One region of the Celeribacter sp. genome, then DNA from elsewhere that is predicted to be linked to it. Evidence: riboswitches for the same ligand, from Rfam matches in the RefSeq annotation. Region 1 holds a riboswitch; each other region holds the start of a gene.
The links. Region 1 has a riboswitch for cobalamin ahead of ACN0X0_RS04590 (TonB-dependent receptor plug domain-containing protein). Riboswitches for the same ligand answer to the same signal wherever they lie in the genome.

Region 1 (5,556 bases):
TCCTTGTCCTGCATCGGCATATGCCCGCCCGTCAGATGGGTCAATGCGGGATGGGACAGCACCTCTTCGGCGCGGGCCGTGCCGGGGTAATCGGCGCCGGAGATCACCAGATCGGGGTCGGCCATGATCAGGGCTTCGAGCGGCACAAAGCCGCCCATCGGCAGGCCTAGCTCAGAGGCCAGCGTGGTGAAGCCAGCGGTTTCGATGATCTCGCCCGAAAGGCTCTGCGCGCCGGTGCTATAGCCATTGGCGGCATAGGTGGCGGCGGTGGGGCGCGTTTCCGTCGGGGTGTCGAGCTTGGCGAGACGGTGGGTGAAATCATCGGCCATGCTCTGCGCCACGTCTTCGCGCCCCAAAGCCTCGCCCATTTTCACCATATTGGCGGCGACATCGTCCAAAGACCGCGCGGGGGAGAATTCCACGACCTCGACGCCAAGACGGCGCATCATCGACACGGTCGCCCGCGCAGTGAATTGGCCTGCGAGGACGAGATCGGGTTTCAAAAGATAAATCTCTTCGGCCAGCCCGTTGTTGGTCGGATAGGCTTTCGCCGCGTCGGCCATGACAGACGCACGCGGGTCTTGGGCCATGGCGGTGATGGACAAAAGCTGACCGGGGGCCGCGATCATCATGGCGAGCTGATCGGTGCAGAGGTTGATCGACACGACATGTTGCGGTGTCGTGTCAGGTGGCGTTTCCGCCAAAGCCGCCGCCCCCGAAAAGAGGGCGGTGGCCAATGTTATGATCTCAGGAAAGCGCACTCAGAAGGACGCTTTGAGGCCGAGATAGGCCGACCGGCCCGGCGTGTTGTAGCCGGAGACGGTTTCGTAATCCTCGTCAGTGAGATTGTCTGCGCGCAAGTAGAGCTGAACCTTGTCGGACAGGTCATAAGACAGGCTGGCATTGAACAGCGTGTAGTCATCCAGATCGAAGAGTGTCGAGGTGGAGGTGTCGATGTCCTTGAGGTCGGAGACGAATTGCACTTCGAAAGCACCGGAAAGGCGAGCCGTCAGAGTGGCGTCAAGGCCGATGGTGGCGTCGTGACGCGGGACCCGCGCGGCGCGCTGGTTGCGGTTTTCGGCATCGGTGTAGGTATAGTTGCCGTAGAGTGCGAACCGTTCCGACAGGCTGTAGCGCCCGGAAAGCTCAAGGCCTTGGGACGTGGTGGTGCCGCCGATCTGCTCATAGGCACCAGCACCGTAGTTCCAGTCAATTTTGTCGTCGATTTCCGTATAGAACAGCGTGGCTTTTGCGAAATCCTCGCCCAGGAAGCGGCGCTCGACACTCAGCTCTGAGCTGCGGCTGGTTTCTTCCGTGAAGTCCGGGTTGCCGCCCCAGCCATAACGTTCGGAGAGGGAAGGTGCGCGGAAACCAGTGCCTAACACTCCACGCACGATCCAGTCGGGCGTGACTTCCCATGCCGCCGCAAGCCGCCCGGAGACGTGCTCGCCGAGTTTGGAGTGATCGTCGTAACGCAAGGCCGCGGAGAGGTTCAGCCCAGCCATGGGTTCCATGAGCAACTCGCCTTTGACCGCTTTGTTGCGATCAAGGCCATTGCCAGCGCCATCAAAGGACTCTTCGAGATATTCAGCGCCGAAGGTCAGGGAGGTCATCGCTGAAAGGTCGGTTGACCCGAGGTAGCTGACTTCTTTGCGTTCGCTGGAGTAGTAATAGCTGGATGCCCCAGAGCCATAGACACGATCAGACTGGAAGAAGGAGGCGCTCACTTCATGTGAGAACTGGCCAACTGTGAAATCGGCATAGGTCCGCACGCCCTTTTGGTCGCGTGTGGCAGTTGCGCCGACATCAAAGCTTGTGTCGTATTCGAGGTCACTGGTGCGGTAGAACCCTGTCACGCCCAAAGTGACGAGATCATTGACGTCATGTTCCATGCCGAAGGTCAGGAAGGTCTCTTCAAAGCCATCCTTTTCGTCATTGTCCGACATGCTCGAAAAGCCATCGGTCTTGAAATGCGACAGGCTAAAGGCGATGTGGCCGGTCTCGCTTTCGATCATGTTCGTCACGCCGGCGGAGTAGGTGCCGTAGCTGCCGGCTTCGGCACTGAAGGACAAGCCCGGTGTTTGAGGCGTGGTGTTCATTTCGATCAGACCGGCAATGGCCTCGGACCCGTAGAGGGCGGATTGCGAGCCTTTCACGACCTCGGCAGCGGCGATGCCGTAGGAGCGCAAGCCGCCGAAGTCATAGGCCGATTGCGGGCTGGAGGGGTCGGTGATGTCGATGCCGTTGAGGCGCACTCCGACATATTCGGACCCGAGGCCACGGATGCGCAGAGTGGCAGAGGCGCCGATGCCACCGTTTTTGCTAACGGTAACGCCCGGCAGGCTATCAAGGATATCGGCAACAGTCTCGCTCGGGGTCGCAAGGGTTTCTTCGTCCACCGTCTCCACCGTCGCACCCGTTTCGCTTTTGGCGACGGGCGTCAGGCTTCCGGAGACGACGATTTCGTCCAGAGTGTAAATCTCGCCCGCGTCTTGGGCGAGGGCGGCGAGTGGCAAGGTGAATGCGGCTGTTGCCAGCAGTGAAAAACGCAGGCTGGTAAGGGCGTGCATGGGGTATCCTCCTGAAAAGAAGCGCGAGGCTTCCCGTGATCCGTTTGGGCCTGTGGAGGAGATCTCCGCAGACAGTGAGGGCGTCACCGCTGCGGACAGCCGCTTCCGTGACGCACCCCGCGTCCGGGAAAGGGTGATCATCCAAGCAGGTCTCCTGGCTCACGGATCGCAGCGGTCGCCAACCTTCCCGGGATCGTCCCAGTGGTGTTTTGGCGTCGCTCACCGTTCACAGTTGCGGGGGCAGCCACGGCTTTGATCATAGGCAGCTCTGCCGGATCATCCCGTGTTCCCTTTTCATCCGGCTGGGCCGGAACTTGAATGGGTGCAGAAAAGCGAAATGGCCGGAGAAGTCAAGATTCTCCGGCCAATGCTTTGGTCGCATCACGTTGCGGAAGGCCGCGTTTGTGTCATGTTTTCTTTTTCATCGCATCCAAAAGCGCAGCACCAAAGGCGCCTTGGCTCTCGGAGGTGCGGGGCTTGGGCGCGTTGCTGCCACGGGGTTTGCCACCGTATCCGCCTTTGCCGCCTGCATTCCCGCGCGGTTGTTGCGCGTTGCGGTCCTGTTGACCTCTGTCCTGCGCGCCGCCATCCTTGCGCATCGACAATCCGATGCGTTTGCGCGGGATGTCCACTTCGGTGACGCGGACCGACACGATGTCGCCTGCCTTCACCACCTCATGCGGGTCTTTGACAAAACGGTCGGCCAATTGGCTGACATGCACCAAACCGTCCTGATGCACGCCGATGTCCACAAAGGCCCCGAAGGCCGCGACGTTGGTCACAGTGCCCTCAAGCCGCATGCCGGGTTTCAGATCCTTGATGTCCTCGACCCCGTCGGTGAACGTCGCGGTCTTGAATTCAGGGCGCGGATCGCGGCCCGGTTTTTCCAACTCTGTGAAAATATCGCGCACGGTCGGCAGGCCGAAGTCTCCGGTGACGAATTGTTCGGCGCGCAGCCCCTTGAGCGCCGTCGGATTGCCCATGATCTCGCGCATGTCGCGGCCACAGGCTTTGACGATTTCGCGCGCCACATCATAGGCTTCGGGGTGCACAGAGGAGGCGTCGAGCGGCTCGTCACCTTCACGAATACGCAAGAACCCCGCGCATTGTTCAAAGGCTTTCGGACCAAGACCGGACACTTTCAAAAGCGCCTTGCGCGACGGGAATGCACCGTGAATGTCGCGGTGGGTGACGATGCTCTGCGCCAAAGACGGGCCGAGACCCGCGACCTGCGCGAGCAAAGGCGCGGAGGCCATGTTGAGGTCCACGCCCACGGCGTTCACCGCATCCTCGACCACCGCTTCGAGCGCCTGCGACAGGCGGCGCTGGTCGACGTCATGCTGATACTGACCGACGCCGATGCTTTCGGGCGTGATCTTCACCAGCTCAGCAAGAGGGTCCTGCAATCGACGCGCAATCGACACCGCGCCACGCAAGGAGACGTCGAGATCGGGGAATTCCTGCGCCGCGAGTTCCGAGGCGGAATAGACCGAAGCCCCCGCCTCGGAGACCACAACCTTGGTCGGGGCTTTGACGCCCGGAGGCAGGAGTTTCAGCGTCTCGCCCACCAGTTTTTCGGTTTCCCGGCTCGCCGTGCCGTTGCCGATGGCGATGAGGCCGACATTGTGGCGGCTCACCAAGTCGATGATCTTTGCCTCCGCCCCGCGCACGTCCATTTTCGGTTGGAACGGATAGATCGTGGCGGTGTCCAAAACCTTTCCCGTGGCGTCCACCACGGCGGCTTTGACGCCTGTACGGATGCCCGGATCGAGGCCAAGGGTGGCCTTGGCGCCCGCAGGGGCGGCCAGAAGCAAGTCCTTGAGGTTGCGCGAAAACACCGTGATTGCATCTTCATGGGCGCGTTGGCGCAGCTCGCCCAACAGATCGATGTGCAGCGAGATGGCGAATTTCACCCGCCACGCCCAGCGCGCGACAGTGCGTAGCCACAAATCGCCGGGTTGCTCGGTCGAGGTGCCGAGATAAGAGGCGACCATGGCAATGGCGCGCGCCGCACCCTCTTCTGGCTCAGGCGCGATGTCCATGGTGACGATCTCTTCTTTCGCCGCGCGCAGAATTGCCAAAGCGCGGTGCGAGGCGATGTCGGACCATTTTTCGGAATGGTCGAAATAGTCCGAAAACTTCGCGCCCTCCTGTTCCTTGCCCGCGATGACTTTGGCGGTCACAAGCGCCTCGCGCCGCATGAAATCGCGCAGCTTGCCCAAGAGATCGGCGCTTTCCGACAGCTCTTCGGTGGCGATGTCGCGCGCGCCGTTGAGGGCGTCTTTCACGGTTGGCACGGCCTCGGTGATGAAGCCTTCGGCAAGCTTTTCGGGATCGGCGGAACGGTCCGCTTTGATCGCTTCCAACAACGGTTCAAGCCCGTTCTCGCGCGCAATCATCGCCTTGGTCCGGCGCTTGGGCTTGTAGGGCAGGTAGATGTCTTCGAGCGTCGATTTGCTCTCTGCGCCTGCGATGGCACGTTTGAGATCGTCGGTCAGCTTGCCCTGATCCTCGATGGATTTGAGGATCGTCCCCCGCCGCGCTTCCAACTCGCGCAAGTAAGACAGACGGTCGTTGAGCAAACGCAACTGCGTGTCGTCCAAACCGCCCGTCACCTCTTTGCGGTAGCGCGCGATGAAGGGGACGGTCGCGCCCTCGTCCAAAAGCCCGATGGCGGCGGTGACCTGCGCCGTGGAGGCGGCGATGTCGGTGGCGATGGTGCGCGAAATGCGCGCAGATGTTTGCGGATCGGTGGGCGTGCTCAAATCTGGTCCTCCTGTCGGGAGGCCAGTCTTAGCGGTCCTGAAAGGTCGCGCCAAGAGGAGAGATGACCTCTCCACAGTCGATATGATATATCTATCGTAACGCATCGCCTCGATCAGGTTTTCGCCATGCTCAACAAGCTTGAAATGTTCATTGCCGTCGCCAAGGAGGGCCATTTCGGCCGCGCCGCGCGGGCTCTCGGCATCACTCAGCCCAGCCTGTC
Region 2 (5,556 bases), on a different contig from region 1:
CTGCGCGCCGCCCCCGATGCCTTTGTCGCGCTTCTGGACGATGCGCGCGGCCTCATCGGCAGCCCGGAGACCCAAGCCCTGCCCGCAGAGTTGAACACCGCCGTCTCGGAACTGCGCGCCGTCGCCGAACAGTTGCGTCAGGCCGATGCGGTGAACCGCCTCGTCGCCGCACTTGATGCCGCCGAAGAGGCCGCCACCTCCGTCACGGATGTCGCGGGCAAGATTGACACGGCGACCGAGACCCTGCCCGCTCTGATCGCGGATTTGCAGGCGCTCACCGAAAAAGCCAATGCGCTTGAGGTCGAACAATTCTTGGCCGCTGCCTCCGCCTTTCTCGAAGGCGCGGACCGCCTGGTCGACACGCCCGACATGCGCGCGCTTCCGGCCAGCTTGACCGGCGCGTTGGACGAGGCGCGCGAGGCCTTGGCCGAATTGCGCGAAGGCGGCTTGATCGAGAACACCAATGCGACGCTGGCCTCTGCGCGCGAAGCGGCGTCTGCGGTCGAGGATGCCACCGCGAACCTGCCGGAGCTGTCGCGCCGGATCGAGGCGCTGGTGGCCGAGGCCGAGCGCACCCTATCGGATTACGGCTCGCAATCCAGTTTCAACCGCGAGACAATTTCGTCGCTGCGCGAAGTGCGCGCCGCCGCCGAAGCGCTCAGCAAACTCGCCCGCGCCATCGAGCGCAATCCCAATTCCCTCTTGTTTGGACGGTGATCGATATGGTTCGTTTTCTCCCCCTCGCTCTTCTGGCCCTCACCGCCTGTGGCGGCACCGAGCCGCGTTATCTGATCGATAGCGCCCCCGCAGCGACCACGGCCGAAACCACGCAAGTGCGGATGCAGGTGGCGACGCTGGAGATGCGCGAGGTCTCCCTACCCGCCTATGCCGAAGAGTCGCAGATTTTGATCGAGGGGGCGGATGGCGCCCTGACGCCTTTGGACAACGCGCTCTGGGCCGACGAGCCACGCCGCGCCGTGACCCTGCGTCTGGCGGAGGCGATTTCGCGGGGCGGCTCCGCAACGGTCGCCGCCGAGCCTTGGCCGCTTGAAACGCCTGCGCAGGCCGCTGTGCATGTGCAGGTTTCCGATATGTTGGCGCGCGCGCCAGGACGATCAGAGGGACAATCAGAGGGACAATTTGTCCTGAAAGGTCAGTTTGCGGTTTCCTCTTATGACCATGTTGTGCGAGAACGGATCAGTCGGTTCGACATCTCTGTGCCATTGCCGGATGCGAGCCCCGCAAGCATTGCCCGCGCATCGGGTCAAGCGCTGCAAAATTTGGCGATTGAGATCACCCAAGACCTGCGCCGATAACTTTCTCCGATTCAATTCCTGTCAAGCGCTATCTACATATTGACAGTAGACCCCCTCAGGAAGCTATATGATGTTGCTTCGGTTCCATCGACTCGTGTCGGTGGCTAAGAGGGAAGATCGGTGTAAATCCGGCGCTACCCCCGTAACTGTAAGCGGTGAGCGAGGTTGAAAATGCCACTGGGGCCGCCCTTTGAAAGGGGCTCTGGGAAGGCCAGCCAAGCCATGATCCGCGAAGTCAGGAGACCTGCCAAAGCGGAACAGAACCACGAACGGAGGGTTCGGGGGCGCGGGGTTTCCGCTGTCCTCGGCACGACACAAGAGGACAAAGAGCAATGACCGCCCAGACCGCGACCCAGAACGCCACCGACACCATCATCGTTTACTCGAAACCCGCCTGCGTGCAATGCACCGCCACGACGCGCGCGCTCGATGCCAAAGGCATCAGCTACGATGTGATCGACCTGACCCAAGACGACGACGCCATGTCCCGCGTGACCGGCCTCGGCTACCGTCAGGCACCTGTTGTCGTCGCCGGTGAGGATCACTGGTCCGGCTTTCGTCCCGACATGATCGCACGCCTGTCCTGATCCGATGTCAGACGTGTGTCCAGAGCCGGCGCTGCCAAGCGGCTTTCCGGATATCGTCTATTATTCTTCCACTTCGGAAAACACGGTGCGTTTCGTCGACAGGCTCGGCCTTCCGGCGAAACGCATTCCGATCTCTCCGAAGGATACGAGGCCGGTGATCGACCGGCCTTTCGTCCTGATCTGTCCGACCTATGCGGATGGCGAGGGGCGCGGCGCGGTTCCGAAACAGGTGATCCGCCTCTTGAACGATCCCGACACCCGCGCGCTGCTGCGTGGTGTGATTGGGTCTGGAAACCGAAATTTCGGCACTTTGTTTGCCAGCGCGGGCGATGTGATCGCCCGGAAATGCAATGTCCCGCTGCTCTACAAATTCGAGCTGGCGGGATTTGACAATGACATCGCGCGGGTTCGCGCCGGATTGGAACAGATGGGCCGGAACCTCGGCCTCGCACAAATGGGGGATGCGCCATGCTCGACGATGGCTTGAAGAGTGGCCAAAAATCTGGCCTGAATGGCACCACGGATTATCACGCGCTCAACGCGATGCTCAATCTCTACGACGAGAACGGGCATATCCGTTTTGAGGCCGACCGCATGGCGGCACGTCAATATTTCCTGCAACATGTGAACCAGAACACCGTGTTCTTTCACTCGCTCGACGAGAAGCTCGGCTATCTCGTGGAGGAAGGGTACTATGAGGCGGCGGTTCTGGACCAATATTCCAAGAACTTCATGCGCAAGATTTGGGACGACGCCTACGCCAAGAAATTCCGTTTCCCGACCTTCTTGGGCGCCTTCAAATATTACACGTCTTACACGCTGAAAACCCGCGACGGGCAGCGCTATCTTGAGCGCTATGAGGACCGTGTGGTGATGACCGCGCTGGCTCTGGCGCGCGGTGACGAAGCTCTGGCTTTGTCCTTCATGGACGAAATGCTGTCGGGTCGTTTCCAGCCCGCGACGCCGACGTTTTTGAACGCAGGCAAGCAATCCCGTGGCGAGTTGATCTCTTGTTTCCTTTTGCGTCTCGAAGACAACATGGAAAGCATCGGTCGCGGCATCAACTCCGCGCTGCAACTGTCGAAACGCGGTGGCGGTGTGGCGCTTTTGCTGACCAACATCCGCGAGCACGGCGCGCCGATCAAAGGTATCGAGAACCAGTCTTCGGGCGTCATTCCGGTGATGAAGCTCCTCGAAGACAGCTTTTCCTACGCCAACCAATTGGGCGCACGTCAGGGTGCCGGTGCCGTTTACCTGAACGCGCATCACCCTGATATTATGCGGTTTTTGGACACCAAACGCGAAAACGCCGACGAGAAAATCCGCATCAAGACGCTGTCTTTGGGCGTGGTGATCCCCGACATCACCTTTGAGCTCGCCAAGAAAAACGCCGATATGTATCTCTTCTCCCCGCATGACGTGGAAAAGGTCTACGGCGTGCCCTTCTCTGAAATCTCGGTCACCGAGAAATACGAAGAGATGGTGGACGACAAACGCATTCACAAGAAAAAGATCAACGCGCGGACCTTCTTCCAGACCATCGCGGAAATTCAGTTCGAAAGCGGCTATCCCTACATCATGTTCGAGGACACGGTGAACCGGATGAACCCGATTGCGGGTCGCATCAACATGTCGAACCTCTGTTCCGAGATTTTGCAGGTCAACGAGGCCTCCGAGTTCAACGATGACCTGTCCTATAGCCACCTTGGCACCGATATTTCGTGCAACCTCGGCTCGCTGAATATCGCGAAAACCATGGACGGCAAGGATCTGGGCCAGAGCGTCGGCACCGCCGTGCGTGCGCTGACCGCCGTGTCGGAAATGTCCGCGATTGACTCCGTGCCCTCGATCCGTCGCGGCAATGACGAAAGCCATGCCATCGGCCTGGGCCAGATGAACTTGCACGGCTTTTTGGCCCGCGAGCACATCCATTACGGCTCCCCCGAAGGCGTCGAATTCACCTCCGTCTATTTCGCCGCCGTCGCCTATCACGCGATCCGCGAGAGCAACGCTTTGGCGCGCGAACATGGCGAGAGCTTCAAAGGCTTTGCCGACAGCGACTATGCCAATGGCAGCTTCTTCGACAAATACACCGACCGCGATTGGTTGCCGGAAAGCGAAAAGGTGACATCTCTCTTCGAAGGCATGGACCTGCCGACCCGCGAAGACTGGGCCAAGCTCAAAGAGGCGGTGATGAAGGACGGGCTTTACAACCGCAACCTTCAGGCCGTGCCGCCGACCGGGTCTATCTCCTATATCAACAATTCGACCTCCTCGATCCATCCGATTGTGTCGAAAGTTGAGATTCGCAAAGAGGGCAAGATCGGCCGCGTCTATTACCCGGCCGCCTTCATGTCGAACGAGAACCTAGACTACTACCGCGATGCCTATGAGATCGGGCCGGAAGCCCTGATCGACACCTATGCGGCGGCGACCGAGCACGTCGATCAGGGGCTGTCCCTGACGCTGTTCTTCCCGGCAGAGGCCACCACGCGCGACATCAACAAAGCGCAGATTTACGCGTGGAAAAAAGGCATCAAGACCATATATTACATCCGCTTGCGTCAGGCTGCCCTTGAGGGCACCGAGGTGCAAGGCTGCGTGTCCTGCACGCTCTGAGGAGAAAGAGTATGAAAGACATGACCGATATCCGCATTCCGCGCGCGATCAACTGGAACCGTCTGGAGGACGACAAGGACCTTGAGGTCTGGAACCGTCTGACGGTGAACTTCTGGCTGCCGGAAAAAGTGCCGCTGTCGAACGACATTCCGAGCTGGGCGACGCTCAAGGATTTTGAGAAAACCCTGACGATCAGGGTGTTTACGGGCCTCACGCTTTTGGACACGATCCAGAACACCGTCGGCGCGCCGTCTCTCATGCCCGATGCGGTGACGCCGCATGAAGAGGCCGTTCTGACCAACGTCGCCTTCATGGAGGCCGTCCACGCGCGGTCTTATTCCTCGATCTTCTCGACGCTCTGCTCAACGAAAGAGGTGGACGAGGCCTTCCGTTGGTCCGAAGAGAACCCGCATCTGCAAGCCAAGGCGCGGGCAATTCTCGAGACCTACGCGCCCGGAAACGATCCGCTGAAACGCAAGATCGCTTCGGTGTTCCTCGAAAGCTTCCTGTTCTATTCGGGCTTCTACCTTCCGATGTATTGGTCGTCGCGCGCGAAGCTCACGAACACCGCCGATCTCATCCGGCTGATCATCCGCGACGAGGCGGTGCATGGCTATTACATCGGCTATAAATTCCAGCGCGGTATGGAGAAGCTGCCGGAAGCCGAGCAACAGGCGCTCAAGGACTATGCCTATAGCCTTTTGTTCGAGCTTTACGAGATCGAGAACCAATACACCGAGGAGCTTTATGACGAGATCGGCCTGACCGAGGACGTCAAAACCTTCCTGCATTACAACGCCAACAAGGCGCTGCAAAACTTGGGCTTTGAGGCGCTTTTCCCGCCGGAGGTCTCCGAGGTGAACGCCGCTATTCTCGCCGCGCTCAGCCCCGACAGCGAGAACCACGACTTCTTCTCCGGGTCGGGCTCCAGCTACGTGATCGGCAAGGCGGTCGCGACCGAGGACGAAGACTGGGATTTCTGATCTCGGGCATCGCAAAACCAAAAACGGCAGGCCGCAAAGCCTGCCGTTTTT
Region 3 (5,556 bases), on a different contig from region 1:
GGAGTGGGACAGCGTCGCCTGCGGATCGAAGTCGACACAAAGGACACGGTAGCCATCGAGCGCGGCGGCATGAGCGAAGTGAAGCGCCACGGTGGATTTGCCCGCGCCGCCTTTAAAGTTGGCAATCGCCGCGCGGATCGCCCGCTTGCCCGCCGGACGGGTCGGCATGAGGGACTTGCGGCTCACCTTAAGACGGCGGCGCAGCTCGTTGATCTCTTCGAGTGTGTACCAGCGCTGACGCCCGTCCTCTTCGACATAGCCCTGCGGCAGGGACGGGTCGGCAGCCAGACGGCCGCGCATGGTGGATTGGTTGACCTTGAAGATGAGCTCCGCCACCTCCCAGCTCGAAAATCTGCGGAGCGTCTTCTCGCGCTCAGGGGAATAAGTCTGCTGCCGGATAAATCCCTGCATCTTGAGCGACTGGGCCTGTAGTCGCGACAAGTCTTCATGGGTAAACATTGTGCCTCCTGTCCCCGCGGGGACGCTTTCTATTATCTGTTTCGGATTTACGCGGAAAATAGAAAAATTGCAAAACCTAAAAGCGTAAATTAAAGTAAAAGCGTCAAAAGCGCTGAATTGAAGAAAACCCCTGTGTTTTCTACCGCTCCCTAGGTGCTGTCTGATTCGGAACAGAGGCCGTGAGCATGAGCGTCAGGGGCGGAACCTCTCGGGGATAACCCGCTAAATAGGGGGTCAGCTTCGGGTCTTCCGCTATCTATTGGGGGACATTTTGCCCCCAAATAGGGGACAACCAGCGTGTCCCCCTATACCATTAATACCTTTCTTTTTCTTTTTTTGAGGAATTTGGTTGGGATGATGCCAACAGGAGTCGCTTGACAGAATCGACGAACTCAACGCAAATTGTTTCAAGATCATAAAAAACGCCGAGAGCGCGATTGTTCGGAGGGTTTCACCTTTGACGCGGACATCTCGGGAAACATTCTTCGGAATGATTGAGGCAAAGACGTATCCCGACACGAGACACGGATGCGGCGACGGATAAAAGCAGAGAGACCTCTGCGAAGGGCGAGACAGATGTTGTCGATCAAACCGGTGGGTCCGCAGGCCGCCGCAGTCAAATACGATGTGCTCACAGCACTCGGGACCTATGCGCTCTCTCAGCCTAAGGGCAAACAAGTGCTTTGTCTCCGTCTCATGACCCTCATCACAGCACGCTACAATTGGCAGCGCAACGAGCTTGCCATCGGTCAACGTGAAATCGCGCGGATGTGGCGCGTCGAGGAACGGACCGTCAAACGCGAGATGGCCAAGCTCCGCGCCATGGAATGGCTCCTCGTCAAGCGTCAAGGCGCGCGGGGACGGGTGACGCAATATGCGCTGGCTTTTGAAAAGATCCTTGAGGACACGCGGCCGATCTGGGCCGACGTCGGGCCGGATTTCGAACAGAGGATGGAAGGGCGAGGGGACACCCCGCCAGAGACCGATGCGAAAGTCGTGCCGCTTCAACCGCAGGGCAGGGCGGTCGCGGCACCTGAGGTCGATAGCTCAACGGAATGGGGGCTGGCGCGCAGTTTGATCTATGCGGAAGACCCCGCACGCTATGCGAGCTGGATCGCCGCCCTGAGCCGTGGCGAAAGGGTTGGACGCAGGCTCTACCTCACGGCCCCGAGCCGCTTTCATGCGCATTATGTGGCCACCCATCTCAATGCACTCTGCCTAAGCGCGGTCAAACAGGTCGATGGCGATGTGGATGAGGTGATCATCCTCGGGTAAGACCGAGAGGGCCGTAGAGGCTTGCCGCGTCTATTGTTTACGCCACGGATTGCTCGATCGCTTGACAATAGAACGCAACTCACTCAATCAAAGGGTGCATTGGTTCCTGCCGTTTGGCAGGTGAAAAGGGAATGTGACAGGGTCTTTGTCAAAACGAGGACCCAAGCGCAGCCGCCCCCGCGACCGTGACCGGAAAGGGTGCTTTGGGCCACTGGCTTTCGAGCTGGGAAGGTGAAGCAACCGCAGAACGCGACAGAGGCGTTCGAAATCCGCAAGCCGGGAGACCTGCCAATGTTGATGATGACCGGCGAACGGGGTGTTTCGCGACCGGGAGGAGAGGGCCGGTCGTGATCTTGACCTTTGTTCCCTGTCCACTGGCGCGTTTCTCCCAAAGCCACCGGAAGGCCATTGGCGAGAGGAACGGGCAAAATGCCAACGATTTTATCTGTTTGCACCACCTGCAAGCGTGACGATGCCGATCCCACGGACGAGACGCGGCCGGGTACGTATTTGTTGCGGGCTCTACGTGATCATGGCGCCCCGGACGATGTGGTGATCCGCGAAGTCTCCTGTCTCTCCGCCTGTTCAAACGGCTGCGCTGTGGCGCTCAGTGAGCCGGGCAAATGGTCCTATGTCTACGGTCGAATGACCGCCGCCGATGCCCCCGACATTCTGGCCGGCGCCGCCGCCTATGCCGCCACTGAAAACGGCCTTGTCCCGTGGCGCGAGCGCCCTGTGATCTTTCGCAAACAAAGCCTCGCGCGCATCCCCCCTTTCCCGACATTTGAGCAGGAGTAATGTCATGACCAATCCTAATTCCGATTTGGCCAAAATCCCGGTCACCGTGATCACCGGTTTTCTCGGCGCGGGCAAAACCACGCTTGTGCGCCACCTGATGGCCCATGCGGGCGGGCGCAAATTGGCCGTTTTGGTCAATGAATTCGGCACCGTGGGCGTCGATGGCGACATTCTGCGGCAATGTGCTGACGAGAATTGCCCTGATGAGAACATCGTCGAGCTGGCGAATGGCTGCCTGTGCTGCACTGTGGCGGATGATTTCATCCCGACGATCGAGGCGTTGATGGCGCGGCCGCAAAAGCCTGATCACATTCTGATCGAAACCTCCGGGCTTGCGCTGCCCAAACCGCTGCTGAAGGCGTTCGACTGGCCTGCGATCCGCTCGAAAATCACCGTGGACGGGGTGATTGCGCTCGCGGATGCCGAAGCTGTCGCCGCCGGACGGTTTGCGCCCGATGTGGCCGCCGTCGATGCGCAACGTCTGGCCGATGACAGTCTCGATCACGAGACCCCGCTCTCTGAAGTGTTCGAGGATCAGATTTCTTGCGCCGATCTGGTGCTCTTGTCTAAGGCCGATCTGGCAGGGGAGGCGGGTCTTGCGGCGGCGCGCGCGGTGATCGAGGCCGAAGTGCCGCGCAAACTGCCGATCCTGCCGCTGACCGAAGGTGTGATCGACCCGAAAATCGTGCTGGGCCTCAACGCCGCTGCCGAAGACGATCTGGCCGCGCGCCCCTCGCATCATGACGGGGCGGATGACCACGAGCATGACGATTTCGACACGGTGGTGATCGACCTGCCGGAGATCGACGATCCGGCCCCATTGATTGCCGCCATCGAGCGCCTCGCGCGCGAGCAGAACATCCTGCGCGTCAAAGGTCATATCGCCATCACCGGCAAGCCGATGCGCCTTTTGGTTCAGGCGGTGGGCGCGCGGGTGCGCCACCAGTTCGACCGACCCTGGGGCGCCGACCCGCGCCGCTCTGCGCTGGTGGTGATCGGCGAACATGACGACGTGAACGAAGCGGCGATCCGCGCCGAACTGCTTGGGTTTCCCGCCTGATGCACGTTACCTTCCGCGAAAGCCACGGCCTTGAGGAGACCGAGGTGCCGACCGATCTGGGGCAACGCCCTGCCGATCTGGTGGTGCTGTCGTTCTCTGACAGTGATCTGGGGGCTTTCGCGGCGGGCTGGCGGCGGGCAGGGGCCGAGCGCGGCTTGCCAACGCTTCGCCTCGCCAATCTGGTCAATCTGCGCCATCCGGTGTCGGTCGACACCTATGTGGAAAATACGCTCTCGGGGGCCAAAGGCATTCTCGTGCGGCTGATCGGCGGCGAGGCCTATTGGCCCTATGGCCTTGCCAGTCTACAGGACCTCGCCCGACGCAAGGGGATTGCGCTGGCGATCCTGCCCGCCGACGGGCGCGACGATCCGCGGCTCGATGCGCTGTCGACGGTGCCGATCCCGGTTTTGCGACGGCTCAAAACCCTCTGCGATGCGGGCGGTGCGGTCGCGGCACAGACGGCTTTGGCGGAACTTGCAAGGGCCTCGGAGCTTTCAGTCCCGCCCGTGACGGGGGAAACGCAAATTCCCCCCCACGGGTTTTACTGTCCCGACGCGGGTCCGATAGAAACCCTTGGAAACACAGGCCCGCTGGTGCTTGTGAGTTTCTACCGCTCCTATCTGGCCGCCGCCGACACTGCGCCGATTGATGCGTTGATCACCGGCCTGCGCGCGCGGGGATTTGCCGCCTACGGAGTCTTTGCGCAGTCGCTCAAAGCACCGGGATTTGGCGCTTGGCTGAGCCGATCCCTCGGCCCGCGCAGGCCCGCCTTCGTCGTCAATGCCACCGCCTTTTCTGCGCAGAATCCGGAGGGACAAACGCCCTTCGACGGCTTTGAGTGCCCAGTGTTTCAGGTCGCGCTTTCCACCGCGCGGCGCAAAGAATGGGCCGGGGCCGAGCGTGGGTTGTCGCCCGCCGATTTGGCGATGCATGTTGTTTTGCCGGAGGTGGACGGGCGGCTGCACGCGGGCGTCGTGTCGTTCAAAGCGCCAGAGCCGCGCGATCCCGATCTCGAATATTCCCGCTTTGTCCATCGTGCCGATCCAGAGCGGATCGCCGCCGCATTGAACCGGATCGAAAACTGGCATCGGTTGGCCTCGACGGAGGCGCAGCACCGCCAGTTGGCCGTGGTGCTTTCGACCTATCCGGGGCGTCCGTGGCAAATGGCCCATGCGGTCGGTCTCGACGCGTTGGCCTCGACGGAAGCGCTTTTGGAGCAGGTGCAGAGCGAGGGGTATCTGGTCGGTGACGGGCCGGGGCCAGAGGCGCTTTCCACCGCGCGCCTGTCGTGGCCGTTGAGCGCCTATCATGCGGCGTTGGCACAGCTTCCGCAGCAGCTTCAGAAGGATCTGAACGCCACTTGGGGCCTTCCTGAACGCGATCCTGCCGTCAAGGACGATGCTTTCCACTTCGTGGCGATGAAGCGTGGCAATGTCCTCATTGCGCTGCAACCCGAACGCGGCGATCCACGAGATCGCGACGACAGCTATCACGACCTCGACCGCATTCCCCGCCATGCCTATGTCGCCTTTTATCTCTGGCTGCGGGCAGAGGGGCTTCACGCGATGGTGCATATGGGCGCGCATGGCACGCTCGAATGGCTGCCGGGCAAGGCGGTGGCGCTGAGTGCGACCTGCTGGCCCGAGGCGCTGTTGGGGCCTTTGCCGATGATCTATCCCTTTATCGTCAACGACCCCGGCGAAGCGGCACAGGCCAAACGGCGGATCGGGGCCGTGACTTTGGGACACATGCCCCCGCCGATGCGTGCGGCAGAAGTGCCCGCCGGGCTGCGACATCTCGAACAGTTGCTCGATGAATATTCCACCGCAGACGGTCTCGACCCGGCGCGCCGCGATCGCTTGATCGCCGATATTCAGCTTGAGGCACAGGCCAGCGGCGTTTCCGAAGACCTCGGAATCCCGCATGAGGCCAATGCCGCCGAAGTGCTCACCCGGATTGATCGC
Region 4 (5,556 bases), on a different contig from region 1:
CATGGCCTCTATGGCGGAAAAATTCCGCGAGGGCGGGGAACTCTACATTCCTGCTGCGGAACCGGCCGAATGATCTCGATCCTTGGATCAGGCGTGGCGGGGCTTTGCGCCGCCACCGCCCTCATGGACGCGGAGGTCGAGGTCGAGGTGATATGCCCCGACACCGCCCCCGCGCCCGCCTCCCGTTTGGCGGGCGGGATGCTTGCGCCGTTTTGCGAGGGTGAAAGCGCCCCCGACCTCATCGTCACGCGTGGACAGGTCGCGATTGACTGGTGGGCCGCTCATGTGGATGTGACCCGACACGGCACGCTGGTCGTGGCCCCGCCCCGCGACGCGCAGGAACTCGACCGCTTCGCCCGTGCCACGCGCGCGCATCGCTGGGTCACGCCCAATGCGTTGGAACCCGATCTCGAGGATCGCTTTGCCCGTGGCCTCTATTTCGAAAGCGAAGCCCATCTCGATCCAACCGCAGCGCTCACTGCGCTCAAGCGCAGGCTTTTCGCGCAGGGCGTCGTGTTTCGCGACGGCGCACCACAGGGGCGGATCGTGGACTGTCGCGGCATGTCCGCCACCGAGATGCTCCCCGATCTGCGCGGTGTGCGGGGCGAGATGCTTGAGGTTTACACGCCCGAGGTCATGCTCTCGCGGCCCGTGCGCCTGCTGCATCCTCGGTTTCCCTGTTACATCGTGCCGCGCGGCGAGGGGCGGTTCATGATCGGGGCGACCATGGTCGAATCTTCTCGCTCCGGCCCGATCACGGCGCGCGCGGCGATGGAATTGCTCTCAGCGGCCTATAGCCTTCATCCCGCCTTTGCCGAGGCCGAAATCATCATGACCGGCGCCGACCTGCGCCCGTCTTTTCCCGACAATATCCCGGCCCTGCGCCGCAAGGAAACGGGGTTTCACATCAACGGCATGTATCGCCACGGCTTTCTGATGGCCCCCGTTCTGGGCATGGAGCTGGCCGGGCTTTTGACACAGGAGAGCGCCGATGCGCATTGAATTGAACGGACAGTCTGTCGAAACCTCAGTCCCCACGCTGGCCGCGCTGATCACGGAGCAAAACTATGAGGCGCGCTCTGTCGCCTCTGCCGTTGACGGGCAATTCGTGCCGCGCGACGCGCGCGAGGGGATCAACCTGACGGCGGGCATGAAGATCGAGCTTCTTTCGCCGATGCAAGGGGGCTGACATGTTCTACGGCACCGAGTTGAAAAACCGCCTGCTGCTCGGCACGGCGCAATACCCCTCCCCCGACATCTTGCGGGCGGCCATCGCGACCTCTGGCACGGAGGTGATCACCGTCTCGCTTCGTCGCGAGGGCGCAGGCGGCGCGGGGTTTCGTGACATTCTCAAAGACAGCGGATGTCGCATCCTGCCCAACACGGCAGGCTGTCACAGTGCCCGCGAAGCGGTCACCACGGCGCAGATGGCGCGCGAAGTCTTTGGCACCAATTGGATCAAACTCGAAGTGATCGGCCATGCCGACACGCTACAACCCGATCCCTTCGCCTTGGTCGAAGCCGCGCGCATCCTCTGCGCCGACGGGTTCGAGGTCTTTCCCTATACGACCGAAGACCTGATCCTCGGCGAAAAACTGATTGAGGCCGGGTGCCGCGTGTTGATGCCGTGGGGCGCGCCGATCGGGTCCGGCCAAGGGCTGCGCAACATCGAAGGCTTACGGACCATGCGCGCGCATTTTCGCGATGTGCCTCTGGTGATCGACGCCGGGATCGGCGCGCCATCACAGGCCGCAAAGGCGATGGAGATGGGCTTCGATGCGGTGCTTTTGAACACTGCCGTGGCCAAGGCCGTCGATCCCGTGGCCATGGCAGAGGCATTTTCCCGTGCCGTAAGCGCCGGGAAACAGGCCTATGACGCGGGCCTCATGCCGCGGCGCGATATGGCTGAGGCCTCCACCCCGGTGTTCGGCATGGCGGAGCTTTTGGCATGACGCTTGATCCGTTTTATCTCATCGTCAGCCATGTCAGTCAGTTGGAACTGCTCGTGCCGCAGGGCGTGCGCCTCGTGCAACTTCGGATCAAGGATCAGCCCGACGACGAAGTCCGCCGTCAAATCCGCCGCGCCCGCGATTTTTGTGCGGTGCATCGCGCCCAACTTGTGGTGAACGACTATTGGCAGGCCGCGCTCGAACTGAAATGTCGCTTTGTGCACCTCGGCCAAGAGGACATGGACACCGCCGATTTTGCCGCGCTCAGGCGTGCCGAGGTCCGTTTCGGACTTTCCACCCATGACGAGGAAGAGTTGGACCGCGCGCTGTCGCTCGATCCGGCCTATGTCGCCTTGGGGCCGGTCTATCCAACGCTTTTGAAACAGATGAAATGGGGGCCGCAGGGGCTGGATCGGGTGCGGGCGTGGAAAGCGATGGCCGGAGACACTCCTCTGGTGGGCATCGGAGGCCTGACGCCAGAGCGCCTGCCCGGCCTCTTTGAGGCGGGCGCAGACAGTGCCGCCGTGGTGACCGACATCGCCACGGCCACCAACCCCGAGGCCCGCTGCGCAGAATGGATCAAAGCCACGCGGGAGTATGTCAAATGAGCCGCTACGCCAGACAGATATGCCTCGCCGGTGTTGGCCCCGAAGGTCAGGCCCGCCTCGGAGCGGCGCGGGTTCTGGTCGTGGGGGCCGGCGGGTTGGGGGCAACGCTTTTGCCGCAACTCGTGGGCGCGGGCGTCGGCTTTATCCGCCTGCTTGACCCCGATCTGGTCGAGGAAAGCAACCTGCATCGTCAGACGCTTTTCCGGATGAGCGATCTCGGCCAGCCCAAGGCCCAGATCGCCGCAGATACGCTGACCGGTCTGAACCCCGATGTCACTCTGGAGGCGCATGTCGCCCGGTTGACGCCTGCCAACCTGCCGCACTGGTCGCGGGATGTCGATCTGATCGTGGATGCCGCCGACAGTTTCGCCACAAGCTATGCGCTCTCAGATCATTGCCACCAAAGCGGACAACCGCTGATCAGCGCCTCCGTGACCGGCAGGCAAGGCTATGTCGGCGGCTTTTGCGGCGGGGCCCCCAGCCTGCGCGCGGTGTTTCCCGACCTGCCGGACGTCATGGGGTCCTGTTCGGAGACGGGTGTCATGGGGCCGGTGGTCGCCAATATTTCGGCACTGCAAGCCCAGATGGTGCTTGCCGTTTTGCTGGGCCAAGACCCCTCGCCGCTGGGACAGTTTCTGTCGGTGGATCTGATGGGCTGGCGCGTCAACGGGTTTCGGTTCGACAGCGCGCCGGAGCCGTCTCGGGCCAGCCCCGCCGTTTTGGCGCTGGAACAGATCACGCCAGACGATCTGGTGATCGACCTGCGTGACACGCCCGACGTGGTCCCGACCCCCGCCCCCGGCCAAAGGGTCGTCCTTGTCTGCGCATCGGGCCTTCGGGCCTGGCGCGCCGCGCGCGGCTTTGCCGAGACGTCTGAGGCCCATGTCGCCATCGTCGGGGTCGGCACATAGGACCTTAGCGTCGGTCACCTTATGGGAAAATTTCGAACATCTATCGCCCGGGAACGCGATCTTCACTTGACCTCATTCCCCGTCCCGCGTTTATCTGAACCCCTGTTTGGTGCCTGATGACGCGCAATGCTGAGGGCTCAATCGGGAACGGGGAAGGATGTCGCGACACGCAGCACCCAAAGCCCCGGCCGCCCCCGCGACTGTATGCGGTGAGCGCGCTCCCACACACCACTGGAGAGCCCCGTCGGGATCTCTGGGAAGGGGGAGTGGCGCTTTGACCCGCGAGCCAGGAAACCGGCCAGCAGCCACATCAACCGCCGTCGGGTGTGACGGCAAGGAGTACGCGATATGCATATTGAACCGGGCATCGTCACGGGTGCCAAAATCGTCTTGAGCTATGCCACTGCGGCAGGCGCAGGGCTCTATACCCTCAAATCCGCCATTGAGACGATCCGTCAGCAAGGGCTTGTCTCTCTGGCCGGGCGGGCGCTCATTGCCACCGCCGCCGTCTTCACATTCTTTCAGGTCCTGCCACATCATCCGGTTGGCGTGTCCGAGGTGCATTTGATCCTCGGCTCAACGCTGTTTCTGATCCTGGGCGCAGCGCCCGCCGCCATCGGTCTGGCGCTTGGGTTGCTGGCGCAGGGGCTGTTCTTCGCGCCCTTCGATCTGCCGCAATACGGGATGAATGTGACGACGCTTCTGGTGCCGCTCTTCGGGCTTCAGATGCTGGCCAAACGCGTGATCGCGCCCGGCACCGCCTATGTCGATCTGAAATATTCACAAGCTCTGGCGCTCTCGACCGCCTATCAGGGCGGGATCGTCCTTTGGGTGGCTTTCTGGGCGATCTACGGTCAGGGCGTGGCCAATGTGAGCCAGGTGATGAGCTTTGGCGCCGCTTACATGACGGTGATCCTGATCGAACCGCTTCTCGATCTGGCCGTTCTGGCGCTGGCGAAACGGGCAAAATCCCTGCAAGGCAGCGGGTTTGTTACGCCGCGCCTTTATGCCTGAACTCAACCGTGAAAAGACGGAATACGAGGGGGGCTTCGGCTCCCCTTTTTTGAGAGGCCTACCATGATCGACTTGAGCTTGATCGGCATCGGCACCGGCAATCCCGATCACATCACCCATGAGGCCATCGCGGCGATGAATGCCGCCGATCTGATCCTCATCCCTTTGAAGGGCCCGGAAAAGACCGAGCTTGCCGAGCTGCGCCGCGCGCTTTTGGCACAGCATCTGACCAATCCCGCCACGCGTCTGGTCGAATTCGATCTGCCGCACCGCGATGCCGAGGGCGCGCCCTACGCGCGGCGCGTCTCGGACTGGCACGACGCGATTGCCGAAGCCTGGGAGCGCGCGATCGCGGCGGCTCTGGGACCGGACCCTGAGGCGAAAGTGGCGCTTTTGATCTGGGGCGATCCGATGCTTTATGACAGCAGCCTGCGCATCGCCGACCGGCTCAAGACGCGACGGCAAATCACACCGCGCGTCATCCCCGGCATCACCGCGATTCAGGCGCTCTGCGCCGCCCATGCCATACCATTGAACAGTGTTGGAGACCCCGTCACCCTCACCACCGGGCGGCAAATCCGAGATCACGGCTGGCCCGAAGGCGCGCAAACCGTTGTCGTCATGCTCGACGGCGATTGCGCCTTTCGAACCCTCGACCCTGAAGGGATCGAGATCTGGTGGGGCGGCTGCGTGGCCATGCCTCAGGAACGTCTCGTCGCCGGGCCGCTGCGCGAGGTGGGCGAGAAAATCGTCACCACCCGCGCCACCCTGCGCGCAGACCTAGGCTGGGTGATGGACATTTACCTCATGCGGCGAAACGCGTGAGCCAACCGTTTCACCTCACTGGCTGGCCTCGGCGATCAGGTGGAAAAACGTGCCGGTGACGCGACCGCCCTCAGGCATCACGCGGACAGACCCCGTTTCGGGCACCTCCGCACCATTCGGATCAACGACGCGCGCCAATGGGGCGTCGGGTTGCGACAGAATATTCGCATAGTGGAACTCATGCCCGCGCAGCGCGTGGCCTGTGGCGAACCCGGGCATCGGCGACATCAGATCGGCACGGCGATACCC

Region 2: another riboswitch for cobalamin. It lies ahead of nrdH (glutaredoxin-like protein NrdH); the one in region 1 lies ahead of ACN0X0_RS04590 (TonB-dependent receptor plug domain-containing protein).
Region 3: another riboswitch for cobalamin. It lies ahead of ACN0X0_RS16855 (DUF1636 family protein); the one in region 1 lies ahead of ACN0X0_RS04590 (TonB-dependent receptor plug domain-containing protein).
Region 4: another riboswitch for cobalamin. It lies ahead of ACN0X0_RS16790 (energy-coupling factor ABC transporter permease); the one in region 1 lies ahead of ACN0X0_RS04590 (TonB-dependent receptor plug domain-containing protein).

Annotation. Positions count from the first base shown of each region.
Region 1 is NZ_JBLWTA010000002.1:389,587-395,142, reverse strand. It holds gene ACN0X0_RS04595 (ABC transporter substrate-binding protein) at 1-737, opposite strand, end outside; gene ACN0X0_RS04590 (TonB-dependent receptor plug domain-containing protein) at 762-2,570, opposite strand; cobalamin riboswitch at 2,697-2,903, opposite strand; gene ACN0X0_RS04585 (Tex family protein) at 2,978-5,335, opposite strand; gene ACN0X0_RS04580 (LysR family transcriptional regulator) at 5,462-5,556, shown strand, end outside.
Region 2 is NZ_JBLWTA010000007.1:203,503-209,058, reverse strand. It holds gene ACN0X0_RS11770 (MlaD family protein) at 1-717, shown strand, start outside; gene ACN0X0_RS11765 (PqiC family protein) at 723-1,316, shown strand; cobalamin riboswitch at 1,379-1,583, shown strand; gene nrdH (glutaredoxin-like protein NrdH) at 1,649-1,903, shown strand; gene nrdI (class Ib ribonucleoside-diphosphate reductase assembly flavoprotein NrdI) at 1,908-2,390, shown strand; gene nrdE (class 1b ribonucleoside-diphosphate reductase subunit alpha) at 2,372-4,522, shown strand; gene nrdF (class 1b ribonucleoside-diphosphate reductase subunit beta) at 4,534-5,505, shown strand.
Region 3 is NZ_JBLWTA010000013.1:67,782-73,337, reverse strand. It holds gene ACN0X0_RS16865 (AAA family ATPase) at 1-459, opposite strand, end outside; gene ACN0X0_RS16860 (hypothetical protein) at 1,036-1,734, shown strand; cobalamin riboswitch at 1,818-2,042, shown strand; gene ACN0X0_RS16855 (DUF1636 family protein) at 2,164-2,532, shown strand; gene cobW (cobalamin biosynthesis protein CobW) at 2,537-3,592, shown strand; gene cobN (cobaltochelatase subunit CobN) at 3,592-5,556, shown strand, end outside.
Region 4 is NZ_JBLWTA010000013.1:53,529-59,084, forward strand. It holds gene thiC (phosphomethylpyrimidine synthase ThiC) at 1-73, shown strand, start outside; gene ACN0X0_RS16765 (FAD-dependent oxidoreductase) at 70-1,002, shown strand; gene thiS (sulfur carrier protein ThiS) at 992-1,189, shown strand; gene ACN0X0_RS16775 (thiazole synthase) at 1,191-1,952, shown strand; gene ACN0X0_RS16780 (thiamine phosphate synthase) at 1,949-2,557, shown strand; gene ACN0X0_RS16785 (ThiF family adenylyltransferase) at 2,554-3,468, shown strand; cobalamin riboswitch at 3,559-3,786, shown strand; gene ACN0X0_RS16790 (energy-coupling factor ABC transporter permease) at 3,817-4,482, shown strand; gene cobF (precorrin-6A synthase (deacetylating)) at 4,546-5,307, shown strand; gene ACN0X0_RS16800 (cobyrinate a,c-diamide synthase) at 5,323-5,556, opposite strand, start outside.